3 regions of the Nocardiopsis akebiae genome follow, and region 2 is predicted to be linked to each of the others. Evidence: riboswitches for the same ligand, from Rfam matches in the RefSeq annotation. Region 2 holds a riboswitch; each other region holds the start of a gene.
The links. Region 2 has a riboswitch for thiamine pyrophosphate ahead of thiO (glycine oxidase ThiO). Riboswitches for the same ligand answer to the same signal wherever they lie in the genome.

Region 1: linked by a shared signal. The riboswitch ahead of thiD (bifunctional hydroxymethylpyrimidine kinase/phosphomethylpyrimidine kinase) and the one ahead of thiO (glycine oxidase ThiO) in region 2 are both predicted to bind thiamine pyrophosphate.
Region 3: linked by a shared signal. The riboswitch ahead of KGD83_RS24575 (ECF transporter S component) and the one ahead of thiO (glycine oxidase ThiO) in region 2 are both predicted to bind thiamine pyrophosphate.

What each region holds. Positions count from the first base shown of each region.
Region 1 is NZ_CP074132.1:5,299,965-5,305,323, reverse strand. It holds gene KGD83_RS22690 (alanine/glycine:cation symporter family protein) at 1-1,073, shown strand, start outside; gene thiD (bifunctional hydroxymethylpyrimidine kinase/phosphomethylpyrimidine kinase) at 1,174-1,977, opposite strand; TPP riboswitch at 1,965-2,063, opposite strand; gene KGD83_RS22680 (DedA family protein) at 2,190-2,885, opposite strand; gene KGD83_RS22675 (DUF368 domain-containing protein) at 2,905-3,834, opposite strand; gene KGD83_RS22670 (acyl-CoA synthetase) at 4,323-5,359, opposite strand, start outside.
Region 2 is NZ_CP074132.1:2,316,950-2,322,308, forward strand. It holds gene pknB (Stk1 family PASTA domain-containing Ser/Thr kinase) at 1-490, opposite strand, end outside; gene KGD83_RS10025 (thiazole synthase) at 926-1,684, opposite strand; gene thiS (sulfur carrier protein ThiS) at 1,687-1,893, opposite strand; gene thiO (glycine oxidase ThiO) at 1,899-3,095, opposite strand; TPP riboswitch at 3,064-3,175, opposite strand; gene KGD83_RS10040 (Rv2175c family DNA-binding protein) at 3,258-3,611, shown strand; gene thiE (thiamine phosphate synthase) at 3,712-4,380, shown strand; gene KGD83_RS10050 (zinc-binding dehydrogenase) at 4,451-5,359, opposite strand, start outside.
Region 3 is NZ_CP074132.1:5,753,936-5,759,294, reverse strand. It holds gene KGD83_RS24580 (transglycosylase domain-containing protein) at 95-2,758, shown strand; TPP riboswitch at 2,820-2,927, shown strand; gene KGD83_RS24575 (ECF transporter S component) at 3,034-3,654, shown strand; gene KGD83_RS24570 (ABC transporter ATP-binding protein) at 3,657-5,270, shown strand; gene KGD83_RS24565 (energy-coupling factor transporter transmembrane component T family protein) at 5,293-5,359, shown strand, end outside.

The DNA.
Region 1 (5,359 bases), 3.0 Mb from region 2:
AGGCCCTCCTGGGCGTGAAGTTCCGCCGTACCGACGCCAAGGGCGAACAGAGCGGCGGCCCGATGTACTACCTCAAGTACGGGATACCGGGCGGCCTGGGCACCACCCTGGGCGTGGCCTTCGCGGTCTTCGGAGCCATCGCCGCCTTCGGGATCGGCAACGGCACCCAGGCCAACGCCGTCTCGCAGCAGATCACCAGCGTCACGCCGCTGGAGCCGTGGATGGTGGGCCTGGCCCTCGTGGTCCTCGCGGGCGCCGTCATCCTCGGCGGCATCAAGAGCATCGGCCGCGTCGCCTCCGGCCTCGTGCCGATCATGATCATCGGCTACGTGGGCGTCTGCCTGGTCATCCTGGCCGCCAACTGGGCCGCCATCCTCCCCGCGCTCCAGCTCGTGGTGACCGACGCCTTCACCGGCACCGCGGCCACGGGCGGCTTCGCCGGGGCGGGCATCATGCTCGCCATCCAGCAGGGCTTCGCCCGCGGCATCTTCTCCAACGAGTCGGGCCTGGGCACCGGTGCCATCGCCGCCGCGGCGGCCAAGACCAGCCAGCCGGTCCGCCAGGCGATGGTCTCGATGACCCAGACCTTCATCGACACCATCATCGTGGTCACCATGACCTGCCTGGTCATCATCACCACCGGTGTCTGGTCCGCCGGCGGCGAGGACGGCTCGCTGATGACCAGCAGCGCGGTCTCCGAGGGCCTGGGGTCGATCAGCCCGGCGCTCGCTCCGGCCGGTACCGTCATCGTGGCCGTCGCGGTGGCCGTGTTCGCCTTCACCACCCTGCTCGGGTGGGCCTACTACGGCGAGCGCTGCATGGTGTTCCTGGGCGGCCGCCGCCTGGTCCTGCCCTACCGCCTGGTGTTCATCGCCGTCATCTACGTGGGCTCGGTCGCCAGCCTGGACTCGGTCTGGCTGTTCAGCGACATCGCCAACGGCCTGATGGCCCTGCCCAACCTCATCGGGCTCCTGCTCCTGTCCCCGGTCATCGCGGCGGAGACGCGCAAGTTCTTCGCCCACCCCGACTGGAGGGACCCGGACAAGGTCATGGAGGACGTGACCAAGGCCTGACCCGGTAGGGGCCGCGAGCCCGACCGGAGGACGGTGACGAGGAGGGGGGACCGGCGCGGAGCCGGTCCCCCCTCGGCGTTCCCTCCTCCGGACGCCGCCCCTACCACCAGGCGTGGAAGTGGTGCACGGGGCCCTGTCCGCCGCCCGCGTCGATCTCGTCGGCGCGCCGGATGGCCTCGGTCAGGTAGTCCTTGGCGTCGCCCACCGCGGCGGCCACGTCCGGCCGCTGCGGCAGCAGGGCCGCGATCGAGGAGGACAGCGTGCACCCGGTGCCGTGCGTGTTGCGGGTGGCCACCCTCGGGGCGCGGAACTCGACCGGGTCGGCGTCCCGGGCGACCAGGACGTCGACGCTCTCCCCGCCGGGCAGGTGGCCGCCTTTGAGCAGGACCCTGCGCGGGCCGAGGTCCAGCAGCCGCCAGGCCTGGGCGCGCATCGACGCCAGGTCGGTCGCCTCGGGCTCCTCCAGCAGGTCCGCGGCCTCGGGCAGGTTCGGGGTGACCAGGTCCGCGCGTGGCAGGAGCTTGGTGCGCAGCGCGTCGACGGCCGAGGCCTCCAGCAGGCGGTCCCCGCTCTTGGCGACCATCACCGGGTCCACCACCACGTTCGGCAGCGTGTGGCGGTCGATCGCCTCGGCCACGGCCTCGGTGACCTCCGAGGTGCCCAGCATGCCCACCTTGACCGCGTGCACGACGGCGTCGGTGAAGAGGGTGTCCATCTGGTGGGCGACGAAGCGCGCGGGGATCGGGTGGACCCCGGCGACCCCGAGCGTGGACTGGGCGGTCAGCGCGGCGATCACCGTCATGCCGAAGGTCCCGTGCGCGGAGAAGGCCTTGAGGTCGGCCTGGACGCCCGCGCCCCCGCTGGGGTCGCTGCCGGCGATGGACACGATGTTGTACGCGCTCATGGCGTTCCTTCGCTAGTGCTAACTAGGGCAGGTTCGACGGGTGTGCTCTCAGCCGGGAACGTGTCCCGGCACCCCGCGCCTCCGGAGCCGCGTCGGCGGCCCCGGTCATGATGTGTTTGTGGTGCGTTCCGGGCAGGATACCCACAGAACGCAGAAGGGGTCCGCCCGGGGACGCGGGCGGACCCCTGGAGGGGTTCACGGGGAGCGGGGGCTCAGGCGGAGGTGCCCTCGGTCCGGCGGGCCCTGGTCCGCTTGTAGACGCGGGCCAGGATGAACCACAGCACCAGCAGGCCGATGAGCACGACGACGATGTTGCTGATCACACCGCTCCACTGGACCAGAACGGGCTCGATGGCCGGGCCGAACACGTAGCCGAGGCCGATCCAGATGGTGTTCCACACCGCGGAGCCGATGACCGTGTACAGCGAGAACTTGAACAGGGGCATCCGCTCGATCCCGGCGGGCACCGAGATGAAGCTGCGGACCAGGGGCACGCACCGGCCCAGCAGGACGGCGACGCCGCCGAAGCGGGCGAAGAAGCGCTCGGCCTTGTAGAAGTCCTCGATCTCCAGCAGCGGGGTCTTCTCGACCAGCCAGGCCGTGCGCTCGCGGCCCAGGAGCGCGCCGATCGCGTAGAAGCCCCACGCGCCGACCAGGCAGCCGATCGTCGCCCACAGGATGGCCAGCCACACGTTCATGTGCCCGGCGTAGGCGAGGAACCCGGCGCCGGGCAGGACCGCCTCACTGGGCATCGGCGGGAAGAAGGTCTCGATGAACAGCGCCACGCCGACACCGGGTTCGCCCAGGGTCGTCATCAGGTTCAGGACCCACCCGATGAACCCCTCGTACTCGTGGGCGACGTCGACGTCCGTCGTCGAGGCCGCGGTCATCAGCAGATTCGTTGTCATGCGGTTGTCGTTCCCGTTCTCAGACGTGGGTGGGGGACCGGTGGAGTTCGGCTTCCTCCATCCGGAGGCGCTTGCGGCGCTCCCAGACGATGGCCGCCGCCACGATCGCGAAGCCGACCGCCATCAGGCCGACCGTCACCGGGACGTCGGTGGGGGCCAGGAACGTGCGGTCCTCGTCCTGCCAGGGCCACAGGGCGCGCAGCGAACCGGCCATGAGGCCGGTGAGGACCACCAGGGTCATGTGGTGGAAGTTCTCCAGCAGGTGCTGGAGCAGCTTCACGAACAGCGACAGGCCCGTGAGCATGCCGAGCGCGAACACCGAGAGGTAGGCGATGTCCATGTCCCCGACCGCGCTGATCGTGGGTTCGTACAGACCCAGCGTGAGCAGGATGAAGGATCCGGACAGCCCCGGCAGCACCAGCGCGCAGACGGCCACCGCCGCGGCGAGGAAGACGACGACCGGGTGGGTGGGCAGGTTGGCGCCGGGCAGGCCGGTGAGGAAGAACGCGCCCGCGGCGAAGACCAGGGCGACGAGGTAGTGCCAGGCCCGCCACCTGCGGCCCGCGCCGGTGTAGGGGATCCACAGGCAGGCCAGGACCAGGCCGAAGAACAGCGCGTACGCGTACTGGGTGTGGGTCTCGACCAGCGGGGCGAGGACCACGGCCGCCATACCGAGGAAGGCCACCATGCCGACGAGCGCGGGGACCAGCACGCTCCAGTCCACCTGGCGGAACTGCTCCTGGGCGCGCTCCCTCCCGCGTCCGCGCGGGACGTCGGTGACGTAGCGCCTGACACCGCTGACCATGTGGCCGGCGCCGCCGATGAGCTTGTCGTAGAGACCGACGATGAGGGCGACCGTGCCGCCGCTGATACCGGGAAGGGCCTCCGAGGCGCCCACGGCGCCGCCGCGCACCGCGTTGAAGATGTAGCTGCCTACTGAGTTGGGCATCTGGGTTCTTGGGAGCGCTTCGGGCGGGGCCCGGGGAAGCGCGCCGTCCTCCGTCCTAGTGGTGTCACCGCACGCGCACCGTGTGCACGGGTGGAGGGGTGGGTCAAAGGTGGTCCTCGCGGTCCACGGCCTCGACCGGAGGCGGGGCGGACCGGTCGGCCCCGGCCGGGAGTGTGCGAACCGGTCGGAACGGGGGAGGGGAAACCGTGGGGCCTTGGACCAGGCGACGCCAGTCTAGCGGTGGCGGAGGGGGTCCAGAGCGGCCGACGCCCTGTGAAACCCCTGTTTCGGCTGGGTAAGTCCATATTGAACCTGTGCCCGAAATGAAGGGTCCGGTACCGCCCGGGTGCGCAGTTCCGCAGCAGACCGCCGGGGAGGCCGGGTGCCCGGCCGCCAGCGCCGTCTCCGGCACGGCCGGCACCCGTTCCCAAGTCCGTCCCCGGGCCCGTGGAGGAGCCCCCGGCGGGGCCCGGAGGGCGGACCGGCTCTCAGGGAAGGGTAGGGGCGGCAGGAGCGGGCGAACCGGTCCCGGTGACGGACGCCGCCCACCGGTAGTCCTGCTTGCCGACCGCCGTTCGCCGCACCCGGTCCACGAAGTGCACGGTGCGCGGCACCTTGAACCCGGCGAGCCGGACCCGGCAGTACGCGCGCAGTTCCGCCTCCTCCAGACGGGCGTTCGCGGCCAGCGAGACCAGCGCGGTCACCCGCTGCCCGAGGTACTCGTCGGGCGAGGGCACCACGATGGCGTCCTCCACCGAGGGGTGCGCCTTGAGCGCGGCCTCCACCTCCTCGGGGTAGACCTTCTCCCCCGCGGTGTTGATGACCGCGCTGCCGCGTCCCAGCAGCGCGATCGAGCCGTCTGCGTCCCACGTCCCGAAGTCGCCCGACAGCGCCCAGCGGCGCCCCCCGGCGTCGGTGGGGAACGTGCGCGCGGTCGCCAGTGGGTCGTTGTAGTAGCCCAGCGGGATCCGTCCGGTGCGCGCGATCCGCCCCACCTCCCGCGAACCCGGGGGCAGCGGGCGCAGGGACGCGTCCAGCACCGCGATGCTGCCGCCCATGGTGAAGCTGCGGCTGCCCGAGGGACCGCCCCCGGAGGGGGCCTCCGCCGGACCGGCCGGTTCGGCGCCGGTCGCCGACCCGCACACGCCCGTCTCCGAGCCCCCGTAGGCGTCGGAGAGGGACACGTCCTCGCGCCAGGCGTGCCACAGCGCGCGCACCGCCGGGGTGAGCGGGGTGCCGCCGGAGCGGACCGAGGCCAGGTCCGGGCACAGCCCCGGTTCGGTGAGCAGGTGGCGGGCCAGCGGGCGGGCCATGGCGTCGCCCACCAGCTGGAGCGCGTGCACGCCCTCCCGGTGCGCCGTCTCCAGCACCCGGTCCGGACGGAAGCTGCGGTCGGTGGACAGCACCACCCGCTTGCCGCACAGCAGCATGCTCAGCGCGTTCCACTGTCCGGCCGCGTGCATGAGCGGACCGAGGACCAGCATGCGCTGCTCGAAGCAGCGCGTGGCGCGCTCGGCCACCTCCC
Region 2 (5,359 bases):
GCGCCAGGCCGAAGTCGGCGACCTTGACCCGGCCGTCCTCGGTGATGAGGACGTTCTCGGGCTTGACGTCGCGGTGGACCATGCCCGCCTGGTGGGCGGCGCCGAGCGCGGCCAGCACCGGGGCCATGGCGTTCAGGGCGTCGTGGGCACCGAGCCTGCCCCGGGACTTGAGCAGGTCGCGCAGGGTGCGCCCGGGTACGTACTCCATGGCCAGGAACACGTGCCCCTGGTCCTCACCCTGGTCGAAGACCTGTACGACGTTGGGGTGGGAGAGCTTGGCGACGGAGTGCGCCTCGTTGATGAAGCGCTGCACGAAGGTCGGGTCCTGGGCCAGCGAAGGGTGCATCACCTTCAGGGCCAGCCGTCGGTCCAACCTCAGGTCGTGGGCGACGTAGACGGTCGCCATCCCGCCTCCGGCGATCCTGGACTCCACGAAGTAACGTCGGTCCAGGGTGGCGCCTACGAGCGGGTCGGAAGTCGTCATGTCCACGGCGGAGTAGTGTCCTTGCTGCGGGGAGCGCGGGCTGTCGCGGCCGGTGGCGCGTACCCGACACCGGGTGTCGAACCGACACGATAGCGGAAGCCCACGCCAGGTCTGCCCGGCGGTTCGCGGTCGCGCCGTCCCGTTCCGGTGTCGGTGGGGCCGGTGGGACCCCGGGGAGGCCTGTTCGGTCTCCCCGGAGGACGGGCCCCGGCCGGGGCCCTCCCGGTTCCGGCGGTGGGTGACCCACCGGTCGTCGGGTCGCCCCGTTCCCGGTGAGGCCCGCTCCGTCGGCGGTGGGGACGCTCGCGCCTGGGTTGTCGTGGTGTGCGGGATGCGCCCTTGCGGGGCCGCGCACTCGTTCCACGGTAGAGGACGCCGCCAAACTTCCCGGGCGGGACGCACCGGTCGGCGGGGCCGGAACGGGGAGCGGGGCCCGGTGGCCTAACTCACGGAGGGCGAGGAGGCCTGGGCGTAGCGCCGCACGGGGATGCGGCCGGCCAGGCGCGCGCCGCGGCCCGCGCGCACGGCGTCGCGCATCGCGGCGGCCATGCGCACCGGGTCCTGGGCGCGGGTCACGGCCGTGGCCAGCAGGACGGCGTCGCACCCCAGCTCCATGGCCAGGGCGGCGTCGCTGGCGGTGCCGATCCCCGCGTCCACGATGACCGGCACACCGGCCTGCTCCACGATCAGCTCCAGGTTGTGCGGGTTGCGGATGCCCAGCCCCGAGCCGATCGGGGCGGCCAGGGGCATCACCGCGGCGCAGCCCACCTGCTCCAGGCGCCGGGCCAGCACGGGGTCGTCGTTGGTGTAGGGCAGCACGGTGAAGCCCTCGTCCACCAGCTGTTCGGCGGCCTCCAGCAGCTCGACGGGGTCGGGCAGCAGCGTGTGCTCGTCCGCCACCACCTCCAGCTTGACCCAGTCGGTCTCCAGCGCCTCGCGGCCCAGGCGGGCGGTGCGCACCGCGTCGACGGCGGTGAAGCACCCGGCGGTGTTGGGCAGCGCCCGGATCTTGTTGCGGGTCAGGACGTCCCACACCGACCCCCGGGCGCCGGGGGACACCCGGCGCATCGCCACGGTGGTCAGCTCGGTGCCGGAGGTGATCAGGGCCTCCTCCAGGACCTCCAGGGAGGGGGCTCCGCCGGTTCCGGTGATGAGCCGGGACCCGAAGGAGGTTCCCGCGATAACGAGGTCGTCGTTCATCCTCAGCCTCCCTGCACCGCGGTGAGGACGTCCACGCGGTCGCCCTGGTTGAGCGGGCTCGCGGCCCACGCGGTCCGGCGGACCACCTCGTCGTTGACGGCCACGGCGACACCGCCGGGCGCCTCGGCGCCGGTCAGGTCGCGCACGACCGCTTCCACGGTCGTGTCGTCGGCGAACTCGCGGCGGTCGCCGTTGATGATCAGTTCCACTGCTACTACCTACTTGCGCGTCGTGCCGTGAAACGGCGGGCGTACTCGGGCAGGTCTCCGTCGGTCAGGGCCCCGGCCATGGCCTCACCGGTCACCGGGGTCAGCAGGACCCCGTGCCGGAAGTGCCCGGCGGCCAGGTGCAGTCCCGGGACCCGGGTGGGCCCCAGGAGGGGCTCGTTGTCGGGGGAGCCGGGGCGCAGCCCGACGCAGGTCTCGGTGACCTCCAGTTCGCTCACCCCGGGGACGAGTTCACGCGCGTCCCGCAGCACCTGCCAGAGTCCCCCGACGGTGAGCGAGGTGTCGTGGCCCAGCTCCTCCTGGGTGGCGCCGATGACTACCTCGCCGTCGGCGCGCGGCACCAGGTAGGTCGGGAATCCCCGGACCAGGCCGCGGACGGTCCGGCCCACGAGCGGCGGCTCCCCGTCGGGCACCCGGGCGCGCAGCAGCTGCCCCTTGACCGGGCGCAGCGGCGGGACCACGGGTTCGGGGACCGCGACGCCGTTGCCCCAGCAGCCCGCGGCCAGCACCACCTGGTGCGCGGGCAGGATCTGGCCCGCCGCGGCGTCCCCGGCCAGGCGCACGCCCAGCCGGGCGCCCCCGGGGCCGGGGGAGAGGACCTCCCCGACCAGCCCGCGGACCTCGGTGACGCCCGCGCGCCCGCCCGCCGCGGCCAGGGCGCGCAGCAGCCGCCGAGGGTCCACGGAGTGGTCGTCGGGGGCCAGGACGCCGCCGCGCACGGACGGGGCGAGCATGGGCTCCAGACGGCGGCACTCGCGGCCGGTCAGGCGCTCGGCGGCGATGCCCAGCCTCCGCTGGAGCGCGTGCAGTTCGGTCAGGACGGCCAGGTCGTCGCGGTCGAAGGCGACCAGCAGCGTGCCGGTGGCGCGGTGGCCCACGTCCAGGCCGCTGGCCTCCTCCAGTTCGGCGACGAAGTCCGCGTACATGCGGGCCGAGCGGATGCCCAGCTCCATGAGGGGCTCCTCGCCGAACGCCGCCTCGGTGGCGGGGGTCAGCATGCCCGCGGCCACGGTGGAGGCGGCGCGGGCGGGGTCGGACTCGACCAGGGTGACGCTCAGTCCGCGTTGGGCGGCCCGCCAGGCGGTGACCCGCCCGACCAGGCCGCCGCCGACCACGACGACGCGGTCGCGGTGGGAATCGTCGGAGGTGCGCACGGCTGTGGCTTCCACTCCCTTCGCCGGCATGATCCGGATCAGGTTCGTGCGGTCGGAGGCTCACAGCCTCCCTCTCAGCCGGGTCCCACCCGGCTCCCGCGGGATGTAGGGGTCCGTCCCCATTCTAGGACCCGTGGCCGGCGCACGCCGTGCCGGGGGGAAGGAGGTGCGCGGATGTGGCAGATTGGTGGTGTGACACAACGCGACATCGACACGCTGATCGGCGACTGGCTGACCCTCAAGGAGGCCGCCGCTCCGCTGGGCGTGAGCCCGAACCGGATCAAGACGCTGATCCGCGAGAACCGCATGATGGGTGTGGTCCGCGACGGTGAACTCTCCATCCCCGCGGCCTTCATCGACGGCGACGACCTGGTCAAGGGCCTGCCGGGGACGCTGCTGCTGCTCACCGACGCGGGCTTCTCCTCCGAGGAGGCCCTGCGCTGGCTGTTCACCCCCGACGACTCCCTGCCGGGCACGCCGATCCAGGCCATGCGCGAGAACCGGGGCACCGAGGTGCGCCGCCGGGCCCAGAGCCTGGCCTTCTAGTCCGCGGCCCCACGGGCCCGTTCGTGAACTGCTGGGGAGGGGCGCGCCGCCGCGTCCCTCCCCCTTGGGTCCCAACGCGCCAGGGCCTAGGGTGGACCGTGTGAGGACCAGCCACGGAACCAGCCTGCGCAAGCGCCTGGACGCATCGCTTCTGTACCTGTGCACCGACGCCCGGACCGGCCGGGGCGACCTGGCCGAGTTCGCCGACGCGGCCCTTGCCGGGGGAGTGGACATCATCCAGCTCCGGGACAAGGGCTTGGAGGCGCGCGAGGAGATCGCGGCCCTGGAGGTGATGAAGGAGGCGTGCGAGCGGTACGGCGCCCTGCTCGCGGTCAACGACCGCGCCGACATCGCCCGCGCCGTGCGCGCCGACGTCCTCCACCTGGGCCAGCGGGACCTGCCCGTGCCCATGGCCCGCGACATCATCGGCGCCGACCCCGTGATCGGCCGCTCCAACAACGACGTCGCCGCCGCGGCCGCCTCCGCCGAGGAGCCCGGCAGCGACTACTTCTGCGTCGGACCGACCTGGGCGACGCCCACCAAGCCGGGTCGCCCGGCCGCCGGGCTGGAGCTGGTGGAGGAGGCGGCCGCGCTGGGCACCGACCGCCCCTGGTTCGCCATCGGCGGGATCGACGCCGACAACATCGACCGCGTGCTGGACGCCGGGGCCCGCCGGGTCGTGGTCGTGCGCGCGATCACGGAGGCGGAGGACCCCCGGGCCGCGGCCGCCGCTCTGCGCCAGCGCCTGGCGGCCCGCGCCGGGGGCTGACCGGCGGCCGGGCGCCGAACGCCCGCCGGAGCCGCTCCGCCGGGGCCCGGCCGTTCGGTGCCGCCCGGTCCTAGGGAAGCAGCAGGACCTTGCCGAGCACCGTGCGCCCCTCCAGCGCGGCGTGCGCCTCGGCGGCCCGCTCCAACGGCAGTGTCAGGCCCACGTGCGGGGTGATCCTGCCCATGCGGGCCATCTCCAGCACCAGCCGCAGGTCGTCCCGTCGGTCGTCCTCGGCCTTCTTGAGGTCGAACAGCCCCAGGACCTCGATCCCGCGGCTCGCGGCCTCCCGCGCGTCCACATCCGTGAAGCTTCCGCCCGCCGAGCCGTAGCCGACGAACCGGCCGCCGTCGGCCAGGGTCGCGAAGGCCGCCGCGCCCAGCGCGCCCCCGGCGCCGTCCAGGACCACGTCGACCCCGGCGCCGCCGGTCAGCGCGCGCACCCGCTCCGGCCAGTCCGGCTCGGAGTAGTCCACGGTCTCCTGAGCGCCCAGTTCGCGGACCAGGGCCAGTTTGGCCCCGCCCCTGGCCGCGCCGATGACCCGTGCCCCGGCCCTGCGGGCCAACTGGACGGCCAGGCTGCCCGCCCCTCCGGCGGCCGCGGCGACCAGGACCGCGGTGCTGGGCCCGAAGCCCGCCGCCCGCTCCAGCGCCAGCGCGGTCGGCCCGTCGTGCAGCAGGGCCAGCGCCGCCCGGGGCGCCACCTCCTCGGGCACCCTGACCAGAGCCGACTCCGGGACCACGGCCCGCTCGGCGTAGCCGTCCACGGGCAGGGCGGGCCTTTCCGGCGTCCCGTCCGTGTGCCCGGTGCCGGCGACCACCGCGGCCCCCTCCCAGCCCGGGTCCACGCCCGGGCCTATCCGGACCACCCGCCCTGCCACGCCCGCGCCGGGGACGTAGGGGGGAGACACGGGGAAGTAGTCCAGCCCCCAGCCGCCGCGGACCAGGGTGTCCAGGTACATCACGTTCGCCGCGGCGACCTC
Region 3 (5,359 bases), 3.2 Mb from region 2:
GTCCGCCCTTTACGTCCGCCCTGAGAGCGTGGTCGGCGGAGTTGCCTGCCCGCGCGTCCCGCGGGCGGGGCGGCACACGGACGTAGGGGGCGACGTGACGGAGTCCAACCAGCGTCCGCCGCGCGGGCGGCGGCACGAGGCCCCGCGCCGGAACCGGCGCGGGGCCCTCTCCCGCGCGGTAGCGGCCGCCGCGGGCCCGCGTGTCCGGCGGTGGGCCGAGGTCCTGCGCCGAAAGGTGTCGGAACCGGGCCCGACGGGGGACCGCCGGGAGACGGTCCAGCGCCTGGCCGGAACCAGCGCGGTCGCCGGTCTGCTCACGGCTGCGCTGGTCATGCCCTGGGCCGGCGGTCTCGGGCTGGCGGCCAAGGACTCCGCCGCGGCCTTCATGGCCCTGCCCAGCGACCTGGCCGTGCCGCGCCCGTCCGAGCGCGTGCTGCTGACCGACGTCGAAGGGGAACCGATCGCCGAGGTCGCCGAGCGCGAGCGCGACGTGGTGCCGCTGGACGAGATCAGCCCCTGGGTTCCCGCCGCCCTCATGGCGATCGAGGACGACCGCTTCTACGAGCACGCCGGGCTGGACCTGCGCGGCACGCTGCGCGCGGCCGTCCGTACCGCACTGGGCAACACCCAGGGCGGGTCCACCATCACCCAGCAGTACGTGAAGAACCTCCTCATGGAACAGGCCGACACCGAGGAGGAGCTGGCGAGCGCCAACGCGCGCACCCTGACCCGCAAGGTGCTGGAGTTGCGCTACGCCATCGAGCTGGAGGAGAAGCTCACCAAGGACGAGATCATGGAGGGCTACCTCAACCTCGCCTACTTCGGCCAGAACGCGTACGGCATCGAGGTCGCCGCCGAGCGCTACTTCTCCGTCCCGGCTTCCGAGCTCGACCCCGCGCAGGCCGCCACGATCGTGGCGCTGGTGCGCGCGCCCTCGTACTACGACCCGCTCACCAACCCGGAGGCCTCCGTCGAGCGCCGCAACCTGGTGCTGGACCGGATGGTCGCCACCGGACACCTGGAGGGCGCGGAGGCGGAGGAGTACAAGGGCCGGGGCCTGGAGGTCGACGAGACCCCGCGCGCGGGCAGCTGCTTCAGCAGCGAGCAGCCCTTCTTCTGCGACTACGTCATGCGGTGGCTGGGCGGCTCCGACGCGCTCGCCGGGACCCAGGAGGAGCGCGACGGGATGCTGGAGCGGGGCGGCATCACCGTGCGCACCACCCTGGACTTGGACATGCAGGAGGCCGCCGAGCAGGCGATCGAGCGCTACGTCCCCGCGGGTGACTCCCACAAGTTCGCCGCCGAGGTCCTCGTGGAGCCCGGTACCGGCCGGGTGCGGGTGATGGCCCAGAACATGCGCTACGGCTTCGACGACGAGCCGGGCACCACCTCGATCAACCTGTCCGTGGACCACGAGGACGGCGGGTCGCTGGGCTACCAGGCGGGTTCGACGTTCAAGCCGTTCACCCTCGCCGCAGCCCTGGACGCCGGGCTCAAGTACGACACCAGCTTCTCCTCGCCCAAGTCCACGACGGTGAGCGGCCTGGAGAACTGCGAGGGCGGCAGGATGGCGCCCTGGGACGTGGGCAACGCCGGGGAGAGCGACGGCGGCGAGCACAACATGATCAGCGGGACGAAGGGTTCGGTGAACACCTACTTCGCCCAGCTCCAGGAACGCGTCGGCCTGTGCGAGACGGCGGAGATGGCCCAGAGCCTGGGCGTCCACCGCGCGGACGGCGAGGACCTGCAGGTGTGGAGCTCCTTCACCCTGGGCGACCAGGAGGTCTCCCCGCTAACCATGGCCAGCGCCTACGCCGTCTTCGCCTCCCGGGGCACCTACTGCGAGCCGGTCCCCGTGGCCTCGGTCCTCGTCGAGGGCGAGGACGGCGAGGAGATCGAGGTGGGCACCGAGTGCGAGGAGGGCGCGCTGGACACCGAGGTCGCCGACGGCGTCAACCACCTGCTCCAGCAGACCTTCGAGGGCGGTACCGCCAACGGCCTGGAGATCGGACGCCCGGTGGCGGGCAAGACCGGCACCACCGACAGCGCGGCCTACGCGTGGTTCGCGGGCTACACCCCGAACCTGGCCGGGACCGTGGTGGTCGGCGACATCCGGGGCGGGGAGCAGCACACCCTCCAGGGCGTGACCATCGGGGACCGCTACTACGGCATCGTCTACGGGGCCACGCTGCCCGGACCGATCTGGCAGGCCACCATGCGCGAGGCCGTGGCGGGCCTGCCGGAGGAGGAGTTCGCCCCCTCGCCGAAGGTCTACGGCAAGGCCTCGGACAAGCCGTCGGGCGGCGGTGGCGACGGCGACGACGGCGACACCGGTGGAGGCGGCGGTGCCGGTGACGGCGGCCTCGCGGCCGGTGACGGCGGGGGTGACGGCGGGGGCGACGGCGGCTCGACCGGCGGTGGCGGCACCGGCGGGGGCGGAGGTTCGACCGGCGGTGGCGGTGGGGAATCGACCGGCGGTGGTGGCGGTACCGGAGGCGGCGAGGGCTCGACCGGAGGCGGCGGCGCCGGCGGTGGAGGCGGGAACACCGGAGGCGGCGGCACCGGCGGGGACGGAGGTTCGACCGGCGGTGGCGGCGGCACCGGCGGTGGAGGCGGGAACACCGGAGGCGGTGGAGGCGACGGCGGTGGCGGCGGTACCGGCGGCGGCGAGTCGCCGGGCGGGGGCGGCGGCGCGCCCTGGAACGGCACGCCCCCGCAGCCGCAGGTGCCCGAGGGCGGTGCCGGTCCCGGGGACTGAGGCCCCGACGTGCGCTGACGGGACCCGGGAACACTGCGGCGTTCCCCCGTGTTCGTATTGATGAAACCGACAGGGGAGCGCGCGAGCGCTGAGAGTGCGGCACCAGGCCGCAGACCCTTACACACCTGATCTGGGTCATGCCAGCGAAGGAAGTCGTAGGAACCGTCACCGGTGGCGGGCTCCCGCGCACCGGGGACGTCCCGGCGCGCGGAACGCGTCCCGGCGCCGCTCTCGGCCGCACGGGCCCCTCGCATCCCCCGGCGAAGGGACACCGCATGAAGAGGAACACCACCATCCCCCAGGGCACCGGCTTCCGGCGCGACGTCCTCGACCGGCTGCGTAGCTGGCGCACCGTCGACATCGTCGTGGCCGCCGTCATCGGCGTCGCGGTCGGCGTGGTCTTCTGGCTCTGGAACATCGTCTGGTCGGTCACGACCCCCCTGTTCGTCGGCTTCCCGCCCGCACAGGCCGTCGTCTACGGCATGTGGCTGATCTCCGGCGTGCTGGGCGGCCTGATCATCCGCAAGCCCGGCGCGGCCCTGCTCACCGCCATCGCCGCCGCCTCGGTGTCGGCGCTCCTGGGCACCCAGTGGGGGATCATGGTCATCCTCGACGGCGCCCTCCAGGGCATCCTGCCCGAGCTCGTCTTCCTCGCCTTCGGCTACCGCCGCTGGGGCATGGGCGTGGCCGTCCTCGCGGCGGCGGTCGCGGGCGTCTCCCCGGCCATCCGCGACAACCTCGCCTACAACGTGACCTGGCCGCTGTCCTACCAGATCACCTACGGCGTCATCGTGGTGGTCAGCGCCGCCCTCATCGCGGGCGTGGGCGCCCGCCTGCTCACCACCGCCCTGGCCCGCTCCGGGGCGCTGGCCCCCTTCCCGTCCGCGAGGGGCTGACCGTGGCCTCCGCGAACGGGCGCCGGACGGCGGCCGGGGGCCCCGGCGCGCGCGTGGAGCTCTCCGGCTGGGGCTGGCGGCACTCGGGCCGCGAGTCCCACGCGCTGCGCGGCGTGGACCTGGTGATCGAGCCGGGTGAGCGCGTGCTGCTGCTGGGCGCCTCCGGCGCGGGCAAGTCAACCCTGCTGCACTCGCTGGCCGGTCTGACCGGCGAGGACGCCGCCATCAGCGGTGACCACGAGGGCACCCTGCTCCTGGACGGCGAGCCCGCCGACCGGAGCCGTGGCTCGGTCGGCCTGGTCAGCCAGGACCCCGAGACGCAGCTGGTGATGGCGCGCGCGGGCGACGACGTCGCCTTCGGCCCGGAGAACCTGGGCGTGGCCCCCGACCTCATCTGGCCCCGCGTCCACGAGGCGCTGGAGGCCGTGGGCTTCCCGTACGGACCGCGCCATCCCACCGGCGCGCTGTCGGGCGGTGAGAAGCAGCGCCTGGTGATCGCCGGGGCCCTGGCGATGCGCCCCCGACTGCTGCTGCTGGACGAGCCCACCGCCAACCTCGACCCGGCCGGGGCCGCGCTGGTGCGGGGCGTGCTGGCCCGCCTGCTCGCCGAGACCGAGGCGACCCTGGTGCTGGTCGAGCACCGGGTGGCCGACGTCGTGGACCTGGTGGACCGGGTCGTGGTCGTGGCGCCCGGCGGCGGGGTCGTCGCCGACGGGCCGCCGGCGACCGTGTTCGCCGAGCACGGTCGCTCGCTGGCAGCGCAGGGCGTGTGGGTTCCCGGGTACGAGCCCGCGCCCGCCGTTGAGCCCGCGCCGGGCGGTGAGCCCCTGCTGGAGGCCGTGGGCGTCACGGCGCGTACCCCGAGCCAGCTCGGCGTGCGCGCGGCGCCGCGGCGCACGGTGTTCGAGGGGGTGGACGCCACCGTCCGAGCCGGGACCGCGACCGCCCTGACCGGCCCCAACGGCGCGGGCAAGTCCACGCTGCTGACCCTGCTCGCCGGACTGTCCAGGCCCCACCGGGGAGCGGTGCTGCCGCGCGGGCCGCTGGCCGGGGCCGACCCGCGCCCGCTCGTGCGCTGGCCCGCCCGCAGGCTGGCCCGGCACGTGGGTACGGTCTTCCAGCACGCCGAGGACCAGTTCGTCACCGCCACCGTACGCGACGAGCTGCGCTTCGCCCCGCTGCGCGCCGGTACGGGCGAGGCCGAGACCGAGGCCTGGGTGGGCGAGCTGATGGAGCGCCTGCGCCTGTCCGCGCTGGCCGACGTGCACCCCTACACGCTCTCGGGCGGTGAGAAGCGGCGACTGTCGGTGGCCACGGCGCTCAGCTCGGGCCCCGCGCACGCACCCGACGCGCTCGTCCTGGACGAGCCCACCTTCGGCCAGGACACCCGGACCTGGACCGAACTCGTGGAGCTGCTCGCCACCCTGCGGTCCGCGGGCCGCGCGGTGGTCATGGCCACCCACGACGACCTGTTGCTGCGACGCCTGGCCGACGCGCGGGTGCGCGTGGCCGGGGGCCGAGCCGTCCACGAGACCGCCGCACCCGACGCGGGCGCCGGGGCGGAGCGGCCCGGGCCCGCGGTGCGCGCGGCGGCGGGAAGGGGGAGCCGTGGCTGACCGGAGGCTTCCGGACGCACCCGTGTACGGGGACCGTGTCCCGGACGGGGTCGGGGAACGGGACGGGGCAGGCGCCCCGGCGGGGGACG